Linked DNA regions of Pararhizobium sp. A13. The protein of the gene in region 1 interacts with the protein of each later gene in a pairwise test. Links are inferred from orthologs where the notes say so. Each region holds a gene or a part of one and is shown on either strand. Other genes may lie near its edges. The genes, in order: leuS and ligA.

Region 1 (9,118 bases):
CAGCTTTCGCGATCGGCGATCTTCTGCATCGTGCCGCGCAGAATTTTTCCAGAGCGGGTCTTTGGTAGGCGCTTGACGCAGATTGCTGTCTTGAACGCAGCGACGGGCCCGAGACGTTCGCGCACCAGGGCAACGACTTCCCTTTCGATTTCGGCTGTTTCACGGGAAACATCGGCATTGATGACGAGGAACCCGGCCGGGACCTGGCCCTTGATCGCATCGGCGACGCCGATCACTGCGCATTCGGCGACATCCGCATGGCTGGCGCAGATCTCTTCCATCGCCCCTGTCGACAGGCGGTGACCGGCCACATTGATGATGTCGTCGGTGCGCGACATGATGAAGATATAGCCGTCGTCATCGATATAGCCGGCATCTGCCGTGCGGTAGTAACCCGGGAATTCGGAGAGGCAGCTTTCGCGAAAACGCTCGTCGGCATTCCAGAACGTCGGCAGGCAGCCCGGTGGCAGCGGCAGCTTGATCACGACATTGCCGAGGGTTCCGACGCTGACCGAATGTCCGGCATCGTCCAGGATCTGGACGTCATAACCGGGCAGGGGCACTGCCGCGGACCCATATTTGACCGGCAGGAGGCCGAGGCCGAGAGGATTTCCGGCCACCGGCCAACCGGTTTCCGTCTGCCACCAATTGTCGATGACGGGGACCCCAAGCTTCGCCTCCGCCCAGGCAACCGTATCTGGATCGGCCCGCTCGCCGGCAAGAAAGAGGGCTCGCAGGGATGAAATGTCATGCCGGCGGATCAGCTCTCCCTGCGGGTCCTCCTTGCGGATGGCACGGAAAGCCGTCGGCGCGGTGAACAGCTTGGTGACGCCGTGTTGCTCGATGACCCGCCAGTAAGCGCCCGCATCGGGCGTGCCGACCGGTTTCCCCTCGTAGAGCACCGACGTGCTGCCGTTGAGCAGGGGCCCATAGACAATATAGGAATGGCCGACGACCCAGCCGATATCCGATGCTGCCCAGAAGACCTCCCCCGGCTTCACTCCAAAGAAGTTCTCCATAGACCATCGGAGCGCAACCATATGACCGCCATTGTCGCGCACCACGCCCTTGGGCTGCCCGGTCGTTCCGGACGTGTAGAGGACGTAAAGAGGATCGGTGGCCAGAACCGGCGTGCAGCCCAGATCGTTTCCAACCCGCTTCGCCTCGCTGACGGCCGAAGCAAAATCGATATCCCGATCTGGATGGAGCTCTGCCTGAAGCTCCTTCCGCTGATAGACGAGGCAGCGATCCGGTTTGTGCGCGCTGATCTCGATCGCGGCGTCGAGAAGAGGTTTGTAGGCAATGGTGCGGCCGCCTTCGATCCCGCAACTGGCAGAAACGATCAGCTTTGCCGCGCTGTCGCTTATGCGCGTGGCAAGCTCGTTTGCCGCAAACCCGCCGAAGACGACGGAGTGCACGGCACCGATGCGGGTGGCCGCCAACATGGCAAAGGCCGCCTGCGGGATCATCGGCATATAGATGATGATCCGGTCACCCTTCTTTACGCCGAGGTCACGATAGACGCAGGCAAGCGCGACGACCTCTTCCAGCATGGCGCCATAGGTCCAATGTTCGACCGTACCGGTAACCGGACTGTCGTAGATCAGCGCATTCTGATCCGCGCGACCCGAAGCGACCTGGCGATCCAGACAATTGAAGCAGGTATTTGTCTCGCCACTACTAAACCAATGGCCGTAGACGCCCCGGTCCGGATCGAAAACGCGCTGCGGCGGCCGGAACCAATCGATATCCTTTGCGGCCTTCGCCCAGAACGCTTGCGAATCCTGCTTCCACGCGTCGTACACGTCGGAATAGCTGCTCGCCATCTCCGTCTCCTCCACTCCCAAAACCGGGGTCAACCGGCCTCCAAGTGGAAACATTAGGAGATTGCGGAAGGGGCGAGAAGCCGGACGAAAGCATTAGATCAACGTGTGCCGAAGATCGCCGAGCCGACGCGGACGCTGGTCGCGCCGAACTGGACGGCAACCTCGAAATCGCCCGACATGCCCATGGACAGCTTTGTCAGCCCGCAACGCGCCGCGAGCTTGGCGAGCAGGGCGAAATGCGTCCCGGGATTCTCATCCGCCGGCGGAATGCACATCAGGCCCTCGATCGGAATGCCGATCGTCTCCCGGCACAGCGCGACGAAGGCAATGGTTTCGTCCGGCGCGATGCCGGCTTTTTGCGGCTCGAGGCCCGTATTGACCTGGACGTAGAGGCGAACGGGCTTGTCTTGGCGCACAATCTCAGCCGCGACAGCTCTGGCAATCTTCTCCCGGTCGATGGTCTCGATGACGTCGAAGAGGGCAACCGCATCGGCCGCCTTGTTGGATTGCAGCGGGCCAATCAGATGAAGCTCGATATCGGAGGTCCCCGCCGCGCGAAGCGCCGGCCATTTACCCTGCGCTTCCTGCACCCGGTTTTCGCCAAAGATCCGCTGTCCGGCGTCAATCACCGGGCGGATCACCTCAGCGTCGAACGTCTTCGAAACGGCAACCAGCGAAACGGAACCAGATGCCCGGTTCGCACCGCCTTCTGCGTTGCGAATCCGGCTCAGGACATCGTTCAACCGTTCTTCCACGCTCATTGCCACCGTCTCCACCAGAATCCATCGACCGCGCCGGCCTTCCATACTTCGGAAAGCCAGCCTTTTGGCGCAATAGTCAAACATGGCGCGGATGCCAAGGCGTTATCGCCGCCGACTGGCCGAATGGCTCAAAGTTTTGCCCGCAAAGCCTTCCAAAACTTGACGCTACGCTTGTTTCATGGTGAAGGTCACGCCAAATATCTCAGGGGATGATTTCCCCTTGCCCAAATTTCCGGAACATCGATCATATGGCTACCGAACGTTACAATCCGCGCGATGCTGAACCCCGCTGGCAACAGGAATGGGATCAGAAAAACGTCTTCACCACCGACAACGACGATCCGCGCGAAAAATACTACGTGCTCGAGATGTTTCCCTATCCGTCGGGCCGCATCCATATGGGCCATGTGCGTAACTACGCGATGGGCGACGTCGTTGCCCGCTACAAGCGCGCCCGTGGGTACAATGTGCTGCATCCGATGGGCTGGGATGCCTTCGGCATGCCGGCGGAAAACGCCGCCATGGAACGCGGCGTGCATCCGGCGTCGTGGACCTACCAGAACATCGCTTCAATGAAGGCGCAGCTGAAGGTGATGGGCCTGTCGCTCGACTGGTCGCGTGAGTTTGCCACCTGCGATGTCGATTATTACCAGCAACAGCAGCACCTGTTTCTGGATTTCCTGGAAAAAGGTCTCGTCTATCGCAAGCAATCGAAGGTCAATTGGGATCCGGTCGACAACACTGTTCTCGCCAACGAGCAGGTGATCGATGGCCGCGGCTGGCGTTCCGGCGCCTTGGTGGAACAACGCGAACTGACACAATGGTTCTTCCGCATCACCGATTTCAGCCAGGATCTGCTTGATTCGCTGGATACGCTCGACCAATGGCCGGAAAAGGTCCGGCTGATGCAGAAGAACTGGATCGGCCGTTCCGAAGGCCTTACGATCCGCTGGGAAATTGTTCCGGATACAGGCGCTGACGCATCCGAAGTGACCGTCTACACGACGCGGCCGGACACGCTGTTTGGCGCCTCCTTCCTGGCAATTGCCGCCGATCACCCGCTGGCACAGCAGTCCGCTGCCGCGAACGCCGAGATCGAGGCTTTCTGCGACGAATGCCGCCGCGCCGGCACGTCGCTGGCCGCACTCGAAACGGCTGAGAAGAAGGGCATGGACACCGGCATCCGGGTCAGGCATCCGCTTGATCCGAGCTGGGAGCTGCCGGTCTATGTCGCCAATTTCGTCCTGATGGACTACGGCACCGGCGCCATTTTCGGCTGCCCCTCCGGCGATCAGCGTGACCTCGACTTCGCCCGCAAATACGGCCTGCCGGTCGTTGCCGTCGTCATGCCGAAGGATGGCGACGCGGCAAGTTTCGCGATAGACGACGAGGCCTACGGCGGCGAGGGCGTGATGATCAATTCGCGCTTCCTCGACGGCCTTTCGATCGAAGAGGCCTTCGAGAAGGTCGCTTCGACGCTGGAGAACACGAAGATCGGCGGCGAACCGCAGGCCGAGCGCAAGGTCAACTTCCGCCTGCGCGACTGGGGCATCTCGCGCCAGCGCTACTGGGGCTGCCCGATCCCGGTCATCCATTGCGACGACTGCGGCGTTCTTCCCGTACCGAAGGCTGATCTGCCGGTAAAACTGCCCGACGATGTGACCTTCGACAAGCCGGGCAATCCGCTCGACCGCCATCCGACCTGGCGGCACGTCTCCTGCCCGCAATGCGGCAGGGATGCGCGGCGCGAGACCGATACGATGGATACCTTCGTCGATTCGTCGTGGTATTTCGCCCGCTTTACCGCGCCATGGGAGAGCAATCCGACCAATCCGGCAGTCGTCGACCGCTGGCTGCCGGTCGACCAGTATATCGGCGGCATCGAGCATGCGATTTTGCACCTGCTCTATTCGCGGTTCTTTACCCGGGCAATGAAGGCGACCGGCCATGCCGGTCTCGATGAGCCATTCAAGGGCCTCTTCACCCAAGGCATGGTCGTGCACGAGACCTATAGCCGCGGCGAGGGCGCTCAGCGTGAGTGGATCACACCGGCTGAAATTGAGATCGAGGAAGTCGACGGCAAACGCCAGGCGACGCTGATCGAAACCGGCGAACCGATCACCATTGGCTCGATCGAGAAGATGTCGAAATCGAAGAAGAATGTCGTTGATCCCGACGACATCATCGCTTCCTACGGCGCCGACACGGCCCGCTTCTTCGTCCTGTCGGATTCCCCGCCGGATCGCGACGTCATCTGGTCGGAGGCCGGAGTCGAAGGCGCTCACCGCTTCGTGCAGCGCCTGTGGCGGCTGGTCTCGGAAGCATCCAGCGCGCTAAAGGCCATCGTGGCAAAGCCCGCTTCCAGCGGCTCTGCCTTGGTGATCTCGCAGTTCGCCCACAAGACGCTCAAGGCCGTCCAGGCGGACTATGACAAGCTGGCCTTCAACAAGGCCGTGGCACGCCTCTACGAGCTGGTGAATGCGCTCGCAAATCCCCTGACGCAGGTAGCCGAAGGGAACGCCGATACTGCGACCATCGCTGCCGTCAAGGACGCGACTGCTATCCTGATCAACCTGGTCGCGCCGATGATGCCGCATCTTGCCGAGCAGTGCTGGCAGGAAATCGGCGGTACAGGTCTGGTGGCGCAGACGGCGTGGCCGGTCTACAGCGAGGCGCTGGTCGCCGAGAATGAAGTGACCATGCCGGTCCAGATCAACGGCAAGAAGCGCGGCGATTTGACAATCGCGCGCGATGCAGATCAGACTGCCATTGAGAGCGCCGTGCTTGCCCTCGACCCCGTCAAGGCCGCATTGAACGGCCAAAGCCCGAAGAAAATCATCGTCGTGCCCCAGAGGATTGTGAATGTCGTTGTCTGAAAGAGCTCAAAGATACGCGCAACTTCTGGCAATCGGCACCTTCGTGGCCCTGGCGGGTTGCCAGGTGAAGCCGCTGTATTCGGAGGGGCCGCAGGGAAAGCCGGCAAGGGCGCTTGCCTCGATCGAGATTTCCGATGCCGACGACCGCGTCGAGCAGGAAGTCCGCAACGCGCTTGTGTTTCTGACATCAGGCGGCGCTGGTGAGCCGGCCAACCCGGAATACAGGATGGCCCTGAATGTCACCAGCGAGGTCATGGGTGTACTCTACAACCAGGAATCCGACACCGCAGGTGCAGGCCGCGTCATCGTCAGAGCCGACTACAACCTGACGCGCGCCGATAGCGGCGAAACCGTCCGTTCCGGAAATCGCAGTGCCGTTGCACTCGTCGACTTTCCCGAGCAGGAATTCGCCAAGGTTCGCGCCACGCGCGACGCTGAGAAGCGCGCAGCCAAGGAACTGGCCGAAATCATCCGCGCGGACATAGCGGCGGCGCTCGGCCGCTGATCAAGGTGGCGACATGACCGAAATCAAGTCGCATGAATTCGATGGGTTTCTCCAGCGACCGCTCAAGGACAACAGGCTTTATCTCGTCTACGGGCCGGATCGAGGCCTTGTTTCCGAACGCGCTGGCCAGATCGCGGCAAAAAGCGGCGTGGCGCTGGACGACCCCTTCTCCCTGATCAAGCTCGACGGCTCGGACCTGCAGCAAAGCCCCGGCCGCTTGCTGGACGAGGTCAATACGATCGGCCTCTTTGGTGGTGAAAAGCTTGTCTGGATCCGTGCCGCCGGCACGGAAAAAACGCTTGTCGATAGTTTTTCCGCATTGTCGCAGCAGCCCCCCGACGGCAGTTATGTCATCATCGAGGCTGGCGACCTCAAGAAGGGGACTGGCGTCCGAAAGATCGGCGAAACCGCACGTTCGGTCATCTCCGTTGCCTGTTACAGCGACGACGCGCGTGCATTGAATAGCCTGATCGACCAGGAACTGGGCCAGGAAGGCCTGCGGATCACGCCGGCGGCGCGGGAACGGCTGAATGAAGCGCTGGGCGGCGATCGCATCGCCTCCCGCAACGAGATCCGTAAGCTGGCGCTCTACTGCCGCGGCTTGGGCATGATCGAGGAGGGGCATGTGTCCGAGATCGTCGGCGACGCCAGCGGCGTTTCGGTCGATGATGCGATCGATGCCGTCCTCAAGGGCGATGTCGACGGCCTCCAGCATGCCATTCGCAAGATAACGGCCTCCAAGACGGCAATCTTTCTCGTGCTCCAGGCCTGCCTGAGGCAGTTTCAGCTTCTCGACTTGATGCGGGCGGAGATGGACGACAAGCGCCAGCAACCCGCCCAGATTGTTGCGACAATGGGCCGTCACATCCATTTCCGCCGCAAGCCGCTTGTCGAGGCGGCGCTGAAGACCTGGACTTTACCCGCGATCCGCCGGGAACTCGGCCGACTGCAAACGGCGATTTTCCAAAGCCGCGCCCGGCAAAGCCTGGAAGAAAGTATCGCTATGCAGACGCTGCTGGCCATCACCTTGCAGTCGGCGCGCCGATAATTTACTTATCAGTTTGATCTATAATCCGATTCCAGAGACGTTTCGGAACCGAAACAATACTAGCGCCGCTCAAGCAACCGGCAGATTTCCTCCAGCTGATCGAGCGTTTTGTAGGAGATGCGCAACTGGCCACCGCTTGCTTTGTGATTGACGGTCACGTCGAGCCCGAGGCTATCGGAAAGCGTTCTCTCCAGCGCCAGGGTGTCGGCGTCCTTTTCTTCCTTATGGGAAGGTTTGCCGTAGTTGGGGTCGTTCTGCGCGCGGATATCGTTCTGCGCCAGCCGTTCCGCATCTCGCACCGACATACCTTTCGCGACAATCGAACGCGCCAGGCCGACCGGGTCGGACGTCGGGATGAGCGCCCGCGCGTGACCAGCCGAAAGAGTGCCGGAAGACAGCATATCGCGAACAGGTTCCGGCAGCTTCAGCAAACGAAGACTGTTGGCGACATGGCTGCGGCTCTTGCCAATGATTTCGCCGAGATCATTCTGGGTATAGCCGTGCTCGGCGATCAGCTGATCGTAGCCGAGGGCCTCTTCGAGTGGATTGAGGTCGGATCGTTGGACGTTTTCGACAATCGCGATCTCCAGCGCCGTCCGATCATCCACATCGCGGACGATCACCGGAATATCGGTGAAGCCGGCGAGTTGGGCCGCGCGCCAGCGACGTTCGCCGGCAATAATTTCATAGCGCTCATCAGCAATCGTGCGCACGACGACCGGCTGAACAATACCGTGCTGACGGATCGAGCTCGCCAGATCCTGCAGTTCCGCCTCATCGAAGGAGCGGCGCGGGTTACGCGGATTACGCGCGACAAATTCGATCGGAATACGCCGGTCGGCATTGACAGGTGCAACCGGACCGCTGGCTTGCAGCGGCTGGTCCATTTCGCCAATCAAAGCCGCAAGACCGCGGCCAAGTCTTCTTCTCGAACTATCGTCATTCATCGTTTGCACTCACACTTATCGTTACGATGTCGAATCGATCGCGGTCAGGCGGCCTTCCGCTGCCTTTCGCGCTGAATCACTTCGGATGCCAATTGGAGGTAAGCTTGGCTGCCGGCGCATTTCAGGTCGTAAAGGATCGCCGGTTTGCCATAGGACGGCGCTTCGGAAACCCGAACATTGCGCGGGATCAGCGTATGATAGACCTTCTCGCCCAGATGGGTGCGCACATCATTGACGACCTGCTGGGCCAAATTGTTACGGGAATCAAACATCGTCAACACGATGCCCTGGATGTCCAGCGCCGGATTGACGGATCGACGGACCTGATCGACGGTTTCCAGTAGCTGGCTCAATCCCTCGAGCGCAAAAAACTCGCATTGAAGCGGCACCAGCACCGAATGAGCTGCGGCCATCGCATTCATCGTCAGAAGGTTGAACGACGGCGGGCAATCGACGAGAACGTAGGAATATGAAAGCGCTTCGGGCGAGGCAAGCGCCTTGCGGAGCCGGAAGACCCGGTCGCTCTCACGCGAGATCTCCATCTCGACGCCAAGCAAGTCCATCGTCGAAGGGATGATAAACAGATTGGGAACGACGGTCTCCTGCACGATGTCATCGATTCCATGCGAACCGATCATCAGTTCGTAGGATGAAAGCTTGCGGTCGCGCCGTTGAATACCCAGGCCGGTGCTGGCATTGCCTTGCGGGTCGAGATCGACAATCAGAACCTTTTCGCCAATCGCCGCCAGAGCCGTTGCGAGGTTGATCGCCGTTGTCGTCTTGCCGACGCCGCCCTTCTGATTGGCGATAGTGATGATCCGGTTCTTTTCGCCTGTCATGCCACAGTCCGCCGCTATTGATTTTTCCGCGAAAGATTTGCGATTTCGAGAACCACAGAATCCGGTTCGACAACGCTTCTGTGTTTTACCAGATCAAATTGAAAGCGGCCAACGGCTTTGTCGACTTCCTGCTGATAATCCCGGCCTTTGTGGAAGAATGCATGCGGTTTTCTGTCCGTGATCATCCACGGCACACAATAATCCAGCAGCTGGGGCAGGTCCGCCAGCGCTCTGGCAGAGATAGCATCGCATTGCGGGATGCTTTTGACGGCATCCTCGATGCGAATCGGGTGCACGGATCCGCGTGCACCGGTCT
Region 2 (8,915 bases), 2.8 Mb from region 1 along the record:
ATTTGCAGGCCAGTTTGAATTGAAGAAGATGGCGCGTGTTGCCGTCATCGCGCTTGCGGCTTCCGCGACCAGTGTGCTGGTGAGCGCCTGCCAGAACGATCCCGACATTGATATCACCAAGCTCACCGCGGAAACGGATCCGCCGGAAGTCCTCTACAATCAGGGTCTTGCCAACCTTAATGCCGGCAAGACGACGGAAGCGGCGCGCAAGTTCGATGCGATCGACCAGCAGCATCCCTTCTCGGAATATGCCCGCAAGGCGCTGGTGATGCGGTCCTTCGTCAACTACCGCAACGGCCAGTACCAGGACGCCATCAACGGCGCGAGCCGCTATCTCAATCTTTATCCAGAATCCGAAGACGCGGCCTATGCGCAGTACATCGTCGGCCTTGCCTATTCGAAGCAGATTCCGGCAGTGACGCAGGACCAGAAGCCGGCGATGAAGACCATCGAGGCGATGCAGGCTGTCGTGACCAAATATCCGGATTCGGACTATGTCGAGGATGCCGAGGCCAAGATCCGGTTTGCCAAGGACCAGCTCGCCGGCAAGGAAATGCAGGTCGGCCGCTACTATCTCGAGCGCAAGGAATATCTTGCTGCCGTAACGCGTTTCCGCACCGTGGTCGAACAATATCCGAACACCAACCAGGTGGAAGAAGCCCTGTCGCGGCTTGTCGAAAGCTATTTCGCCATGGGCATCACCAGCGAAGCGCAGACGGCGGCGGCGGTTCTCGGCCACAACTATCCGGATAGCCAGTGGTACGCCGATTCTTACAAGCTCCTGCAGACCGGCGGTCTTGAGCCGCGCGAAAGCGGCAATTCGTGGATTTCGCGCGCGGGCAAGAAGCTTCTGGGCGCTTGATGCATGTCGCCCAGAAGTGCATAGCGGTTTTGGGACAACGACATGCATGAAAACAAAGACCTAGGCGAAGAGATTTGAAACAGGATGCTTTCACAGATTTCGATCCGCGATATCGTCCTGATCGAACGGCTTGATCTGTCCTTCGACGCCGGCTTGTCCGTTCTGACCGGGGAAACCGGTGCCGGAAAATCGATCCTGCTTGACAGTCTCTCGCTCGCGCTCGGTGGTCGCGGTGACGGTTCGCTGGTCCGCCACGGCGGCGACAAGGGGCAGGTGACGGCCGTCTTCGATGTCGGCATGAGCCATCCCGCCCGCATCATGATCCGCGAAAACGGCATCGACGACGACGGCGACCTGATTTTCCGCCGGGTGCAATCGGCTGATGGCCGCACCAAGGCCTATGTCAACGACCAGCCCGTTTCCGTCCAGCTGATGCGCCAGGCAGGGCAGCTGCTCGTCGAAATCCACGGCCAGCACGACGACCGCGCTCTCGTCGATACTCATGCCCACCGCACGTTGCTCGATGCCTTCGGCGGTCTTGCCGACGAGGCGGAGAATGTGGCGGGTCTCCACCGCGTCTGGAAGGATGCCGAGCGTACGCTGAAGAAGCACCGCGAGAAGGTCGAGGAGGCCGCCCGCGAAGCCGACTATTTGCGCTCGTCGGTGGATGAACTGGAGACCCTCTCGCCGCAGGATGGCGAGGAGGACGATCTCGCCGAACGCCGCTCGCGGATGATGAAGGCCGAGCGCATCGCCGTTGATATCAACGAGGCGAGCGAGTTCCTCAACGGCAATGCCTCGCCGGTTCCGCTGATTGCCTCGCTGGTGCGTCGGTTGGAGCGCAAGAGCCATGAGGCGCCGGGGCTTCTCGAAGAGACGGTCGAGTATCTCGACGCGGCGCTCAACCATCTCTCCGATGCGCAGATGGCGATCGAGGCGGCGCTTCGGAAAACCGAATACGATCCGAAGGAACTGGAGCGCGTCGAGGAACGCCTGTTTGCACTCAGGGCCGCCGCCCGCAAATATTCCGTGCCGGTGACGGCGCTTCCCGCTCTCGCCGTCAGGATGATTTCTGACCTTGCCGATCTCGATGCCGGCGAGGAGAAGCTGAAGCAGCTCGACGCGCAGCTTGGCCTCGCCAAGCGCGCCTTTGATGCCGCCGCCGCCGCACTCTCGGCCAAGCGCCACAACACTGCGACGGCGCTTTCCGAGGCCGTCATGGCCGAGCTTCCGGCCTTGAAGCTGGAGCGGGCCCGGTTCATGGTGGAGGTCACCTCCGACCCGGACGCCGCCACGGCAGACGGCATCGATGTGGTCGAGTTCCACGTGCAGACCAACCCGGGGACGCGCCCGGGTCCGATCATGAAAGTGGCTTCGGGCGGCGAGCTCTCGCGCTTCCTTTTGGCGCTGAAGGTGGCGCTTGCCGATCGTGGTTCAGCGCCGACCCTGGTCTTCGATGAAATCGATACCGGCGTCGGTGGCGCCGTGGCGGATGCCATCGGCCAGCGGTTGAAGCGTCTGTCGAAGAACGTGCAGGTGCTCTCCGTGACCCACGCCCCGCAGGTGGCAGCCCGCGCCGCGACGCATCTGCTCATCTCCAAGGGGCCATCGGCGGAAAAATCCGAAGCCATCGCCACCCGCGTCGCCCGCATGGACGACAGGGCCCGCACCGAGGAAATCGCCCGTATGCTCGCCGGCGCCTCCGTGACCGACGAGGCGAGGGCGGCGGCAGTAAGGCTGCTGGCCGGGAACGTGTAGTTTTCACCCTCCCCTTGAGGGGGAGGGTCGGAGCGAAGCTCCGGGGTGGGGTGACTTTCGAGCGGCCCAATGGATCACCCCACCCGCGCGTTCCGCGCGACCTCCCCCTCAAGGGAGGTGGGTTTCAACATCTTCCCATTCCTCGAAATTTCTCTAAAACGACTCCCAAAATAGGGAGTCCAGCATGTCGACCGAATCCGTTGCCGTTGAAGATCTGACGCTCGAAGATGCCGCTGCCGAACTGGAGCGGCTGGCCAAGGCGCTTGCGCATCACGATGCGCTCTATCACGGCAAGGACGCGCCGGAGATTTCGGATGCGGAGTATGACGCGCTGAAGCGGCGCAACGAGGAGATCGAGGCCCGCTTTCCGGAATTGATTCGCACCGACAGCCCGTCGCGGAAAGTTGGGGCGGCACCTTCGGCCATCTTCCAGCAGATCACCCATGCCCGGCCGATGCTGTCGCTCGACAACGTGTTTTCCGACGAGGACGTGCGGGATTTCATTTCCAGCGTCTACCGCTTCCTCGGCCTCCTGCCGGACAATTCCATTGCCTTCACCGCGGAGCCGAAGATCGATGGCCTTTCCATGTCCTTGCGCTACGAGAACGGCAAGCTCGTCAGTGCCGCCACGCGCGGCGATGGCACGACCGGCGAAAATGTCACCGCCAACATCCGCACCATCAAGGAAATCCCGCAGACGCTTCCGTCCGATGCCCCCGCTGTCGTCGAGGTGCGCGGCGAGGTCTATATGGCCAAGAGCGATTTCCAGGCACTCAACGAGCAGATGGCGGCGGAGGGCAAGCAGACCTACGTCAATCCGCGCAATACGGCGGCGGGGTCGTTGCGCCAGCTCGACCCGACGATCACGGCCAGCCGCAAGCTGAAGTTCTTCGCCTATGCATGGGGCGAGATATCGGACATGCCGGCTGACACCCAGTTCGGCATGGTCGAGGTGTTCAAACGCTGGGGCTTTCCGGTCAATCCACTGATGCAGCGCCTGTCGTCGATCGAGGCGATCCTCGACCATTACAACGGCATCGGCCTCAAACGTCCCGATCTCGACTACGATATAGACGGCGTCGTCTACAAGGTCGACCGGCTCGATCTGCAGCAGCGCCTCGGCTTCCGCTCGCGCTCGCCGCGCTGGGCGACGGCCCACAAGTTCCCGGCCGAACAGGCCTTCACGACGGTCGAGAACATCGACATCCAGGTTGGCCGCACGGGGGCACTGACGCCGGTCGCGCGGCTGACGCCGGTGACGGTCGGCGGCGTGGTCGTCACCAACGCGACGCTGCACAATGCCGACTATATCGAAGGCATCGGCAACAGCGGTGAGCGCATCCGCGAAGAGGAGCATGATATCCGCATAGGCGACACGGTGATCGTCCAGCGCGCCGGCGATGTCATTCCGCAAGTTCTCGATGTCGTTATGGAAAAGCGCCCGCCAACCGCCGAGCGCTATCAGTTCCCCAAGATCTGCCCCGTCTGCGGCAGCCATGCGGTGCGCGAAAGGAACGAGAAGACCGGCAAGCTCGATTCGGTGACCCGCTGCACCGGAGGCTTCGTCTGCCGCGCCCAGGCCGTCGAGCATCTCAAGCACTTCGTCTCCCGCAATGCTTTCGACATCGAGGGGCTGGGCTCCAAGCAGATCGATTTCTTCTTCGAGGCGGAGGATCCGGCCCTGTCGATCAAGACGGCACCGGACATCTTCACGCTGGAGAAGCGGCAAAGCGAGTCGCCGCTCACCAAGCTCGAAAACATCGACGGTTTCGGCAAGGTCAGCGTCCGCAAGCTCTATGACGCGATCAATGACCGGCGGCAGGTGGCCCTCCATCGGCTGATCTATGCGCTCGGCATCCGCCACGTCGGCGAGACGATGGCAAAGCTCCTCGCGCGGTCCTACGGCAGCTACGCCGCCTTTTCCGAGGCGATGAAGGCCGCCGCGGATACGACGTCGGAAGCCTGGAGCGATCTCAACACAATCGACGGCATCGGCGAGGTTGTCGCCCGGGCGATCGTCGAGTTCTACAAGGAGCCGCGCAACATCGATGTCGTGTCGCGACTGCTCGAACAGGTCACACCGCTTGACGCGGAAGCGCCCGTTTCGAATTCGAGCCCGGTTGCCGGCAAGACCGTCGTCTTCACCGGATCGCTGGAAAAGATGACGCGCGACGAGGCGAAGGCGATGGCGGAACGGCTGGGAGCCAAGGTTGCCGGTTCCGTGTCGAAGAAGACCGACCTGCTCGTGGCCGGCCCCGGCGCCGGTTCCAAGCTTGAAAAAGCCCGCGAACTCGGTGTCGAAACCACAGATGAAGACGGCTGGTTTGCCCTGATCGGTGGGTAACCGTCGTCGCTAGGCTGTCCGCTTCGCACATTGATCGGCGGACGAGGCCGCCAACAGCATCTCGGCCTCGTCGGCGGGCAGCGCCTTTCCGTATCGGTAGCCCTGGCCGGCCTTGCAGCCGAGCAGCCGAAGCGCGATTTCCTGTTCTTCCGTCTCGATACCTTCGGCGATGGTTTTCAGTCCGAGCTCGTTGCCCATCATCAATAGGGCCCGGGTGATGGCGGCGTCATGCGGATTTGAAAGCAAGTCGCCGATGAAACTCCGGTCGATCTTGAGCGTCGTCAGCGGGAAGCGTTGCAGGGAACTCAGCGATGCGTAGCCCGTGCCGAAATCATCGAAAGCGATGTCGACGCCGAGTTCGCGCAGCGTGCGCATGGCTGCAAAGGCATGATCTTCGTTGAGCAGCGCAATTGTTTCCGTCACCTCGAGGCCGAGCGCCGAAGGATGAAGCCGGTGTGCGGCAAGCGCATCGACGACATGCTGAACAAGCGTGCCGGCGCGATATTGGGCAGCGAAGAGGTTGACGCTGACCTTGATCGGGGGAAGGCCTTTCGCCTGCCATGCCGCCGCCTGCCGGCAGGCCTCGTCGAGGACCCACCAGCCAACCGGCAGGGCGAGCGAGCTCGATTCCAGCGCCGCGAGGAATGCGCCTGGAAACAACAATCCGCGCTCGGGATGCTGCCAGCGGATCAGTGCCTCAATGCCGAAGACATGGCCGGTGTCGAGGGAGACCTGCGGCTGATAATGCAGCACCAATTCGCCGTTCTGCAGCGCGCGCAACAGCTCATCCTGGGTGGCCCGTCGAGCGAGCGAATCACTGCGCATCTCAGGATCGAACATCAGCATAGTGCTGCCACCGGCCTGCTTTGCCCTGTAGAGCGCAAAATCGGCGCTGGCGAGCAGCTCTTCGGCGTCCTCGCCATGGTCCGGGGCAAGAGCGAGGCCGATGCTCACAGCCAGTTGAAACACGTGTCCGCCAACCTCGAAAGGCGATTCGAAAGCCGAGAGAACGGCACCGATCGACGCGAGGGCCTGTGTTGCTTGGGTGTCCTTCGGCAGGAGGATCGCAAACTCGTCGCCGCCGAAGCGGGCAACTGTGGCACCGGCGGGCAGGACCGCCGGCAGGCGTACCGCAACGGCCTGCAGCAGCGCGTCCCCGACCGCATGGCCAAGACTGTCATTGACATCCTTGAAGCCGTCGAGATCGACCAAGGCGACGGTCGCGCCATGATTTGCGGACAGCACGTCCTGAAGCAGGCTTTCAAAACTGTTGCGGTTGCTGAGCCCGGTCAGCGTATCCTGGTTTGCCATTCTGAGCAGCCGCGCATCCCGCTCCCGGCGTTCCGAGATATCGCGAATGATTGCTCCCATACCGACGCCGCGCTCGTCATTCCAGAGCGAAAGCGAAATCTCGATCGGTACTTCGCTTTCATCGCGCTTGCGTGCCACGACTTCCACAGTCTTGCCGATCAGTCTTGTGCTGCCCCCCGCCAGAACCCGCGCCAACCCGGCATTGTGGGCGCCGCGAAGGCGATCGGGAATGATGATGTCGATGGGTTGGCCGAGCATTTCCCCCCGTTCATAACCGAACAGGCGTAGCGCCGCCCTATTGACGAATTCGATGCGGCCGCCGGCGTTGATCGAAAAGAAGGCCAGTTCGGTCGCGTTGGAAAAATTGAGGACCGTCGAGCGAACGATCTCTTCCTGGCGCAGGTGCATCTGCTCCATCACCAGGCTTGCAAGGTGTTTTAGCACCTGTTGTTGCTGCGCGTCGAACCGGCGGCGCGGTGCGGTATCGGCGATGCATAGCGCGCCGATACGAAAGCCGTCCCTGGTGACAAGGGGCGCGCCGGCATAGAAACGGACGAAGGGTGCTCCAATTACCTGCGGGTTCTCTGTAAAACGAGGGTCGGCATGCGCGTCGGGGATGACAAACGTGTCATCGCTCTCAATCGTGTGGGTGCAGAAGGAGACGGAGCGAGCGATATCGGGATGACCGGCGCCGACGATGGCCTTGAAGCGCTGGAGATCCTTCTCGATCAGCGTGATGAACGCCATCGGGGCTTCAAAGAGATCGGCGGCAAGTTGCGCGACCGCGTCGAACCGCCGCTCCGGCGCGGTTCCGGCGATCCAGAGGCCAGAAAGCGCCTCCAAACGGCCGCGCTCGATATCATCGATCCGATCCTCGTCGGGCTCTTCGTGCATGCCCATTCCAAATCCCAGCGTTCGGTTCAACGGCAAAGGCTGCAACTGGCAGCAGCCCGATATCAACCGAGCCGTGACCAATTTGCGCCTCAGACTAGTGAAAAGCGGTTATCAACTGCTGAAGAAATTGCGCTTGATTTAAGGATGACACGCACCGCGTGTATTATTGTGCGCCATTGGAAGAGGGAGCCGGATAATGACGGCTTCAACCGAGGCTGCCGGCGAACCGTTCGAGGCGGCCGCCTTCGAGATGGGCGAGAGCATCCGGAACCGAGACGATGGTGATAGCCGCATCTGGTGTCCGGTGACTCGACGGAAGAGGGTGGCCGTCGCGTGCTGTTCTATTCGGGTGATGACGCTGCGGCGAAGGCCGATGTCGCCGCCCTGATCGAAAACCTTGGTTTCTTCGGCATCGATCTCGGCGCGCTCGCCATCGGCGGCAAGCTCGTCCAGTTTCCCGGCGGCCCGCTGCCCGCGCTCAACCTCGTCAAGTCCGGCTGACTGCGATGTCCAGACGGCAATGTGCGATGAGAGCGCATTGCCGTCTGGATTTTCCTTCTCAACCGATGGCGCAAATTCGACGCGACACCCGCCGACAAATAGTGTCCTATGGGTGCAGGCGACCGCAGAGCCGCCGTTTTTGAACGGAACCGAGGAACACCCATCCATGAAGCTTGCTACCTTGAAGGATTCGACCCGTGACGGAAAACTCGTCGTGGTATCGCGGGATCTCACGCGCTGCTCGGAAGTCGGCCACATCGCCCGCACGCTGCAGGCGGCGTTGGACGACTGGGCCCATGTCGCCCCGCGCCTTGCGCAGGTCGCCATCGGTATAGAAACCGGCTCGCAGCCGACCATGCGGTTTCACGAGAATGATGCGGCTTCGCCGTTGCCGCGCGCCTTCTTCTGGGCCGGCGGCTCCGGCGGTTTTTCCGGACCACGGGATTCTATTTCACTTGCGGATGGTGCATCCGATATCACTGTAACCGCGCAGGTCGCTGTCATCACCGATGATGTCGAGGCGCAGGCAGCCAGCGCCGATGCAAAAGACGCTGTTCTTCTCATCCTGCTCGCCAGCGATGTTTCGGTTGGCAATGCGCCGGCGGCGGCGGCGTTTTCTCCTGTCGCCGTCACGCCTGACGAGCTGGGTGAGGGCTGGAATACCGGCGACCTGGCACTGCTCGTCCGTCGCAACGGCAAGGCCCTCGATGGCGGTGAGGTCGGCAGGAAGGAGGCGGCGGACATCGTCGCCAAAACCGCAGCGACTCGCGCATTGGTGGCCGGCAGCATCGTCGGCACAGGTCTCTGCAAGGCATCCTGCGCCCTTTCCGTCGGTGATACCCTTCGCATCGAGATGAATGATCGGACGGGACATTCCATCTTCGGTGCAATCGAGCAGACGGTGGAAATGCGCGGCAAATGATTGTCCCGGCACGCCGGGAACCGATTTCCCGGCAGGCAATTCTTGAATTGTCTTTTTGCACTGCACACGTTAGGGAAATCGCGCCGGATTTTGCGGGGAACCTCGTGAAGTCCGGCAGGAGCCGGCCGCCACGCCTAAGGCGGCAGCCTTGACGGATTGGAGGATCCCGGGATGGAAACGATCACCAGCATTGCAGACCTGCGCGCGCGCCTGGCGGACCATCGCCGGGCCGGAAAGACCATCGGGCTGGTGCCGACCATGGGCTATCTGCATGTCGGCCATATGGAACTGGTCAGCCGCGCGAGGGCGGCGAACGACATCGT

The links.
Region 2: the proteins of leuS (region 1) and ligA interact in binary tests that used the Escherichia coli proteins (3 or more experiments, as listed by UniProt). The link is inferred for Pararhizobium sp. A13 from one-to-one orthologs.

Annotation. Positions count from the first base shown.
Region 1 is NZ_CP149510.1:961,673-970,790, forward strand. What follows is about bases 2,530-5,663. They hold leuS (leucine--tRNA ligase), read left to right. Parts: upstream 2,530-2,835; coding sequence 2,836-5,463; downstream 5,464-5,663. Other genes in these bases: WI754_RS04580 (YggS family pyridoxal phosphate-dependent enzyme), read right to left, coding at 2,530-2,587; lptE (LPS assembly lipoprotein LptE), read left to right, coding at 5,450-5,663. Outside these bases: WI754_RS04575 (propionyl-CoA synthetase), read right to left, coding at 1-1,826; more of WI754_RS04580, read right to left, coding at 1,925-2,529; more of lptE, read left to right, coding at 5,664-5,968; holA (DNA polymerase III subunit delta), read left to right, coding at 5,982-7,016; WI754_RS04600 (ParB/RepB/Spo0J family partition protein), read right to left, coding at 7,076-7,963; WI754_RS04605 (ParA family protein), read right to left, coding at 8,008-8,802; 16S rRNA (guanine(527)-N(7))-methyltransferase RsmG, read right to left, coding at 8,817-9,118.
Region 2 is NZ_CP149510.1:3,723,681-3,732,595, reverse strand. What follows is about bases 2,454-5,384. They hold ligA (NAD-dependent DNA ligase LigA), read left to right. Parts: upstream 2,454-2,804; coding sequence 2,805-4,964; downstream 4,965-5,384. Other genes in these bases: WI754_RS18325 (EAL domain-containing protein), read right to left, coding at 4,974-5,384; recN (DNA repair protein RecN), read left to right, coding at 2,454-2,620. Also shown: WI754_RS18340 (outer membrane protein assembly factor BamD), read left to right, coding at 29-862; more of recN, read left to right, coding at 947-2,453; more of WI754_RS18325, read right to left, coding at 5,385-7,169; WI754_RS18315 (fumarylacetoacetate hydrolase family protein), read left to right, coding at 7,837-8,592; panC (pantoate--beta-alanine ligase), read left to right, coding at 8,764-8,915. UniProt on the Escherichia coli protein: DNA ligase that catalyzes the formation of phosphodiester linkages between 5'-phosphoryl and 3'-hydroxyl groups in double-stranded DNA using NAD as a coenzyme and as the energy source for the reaction.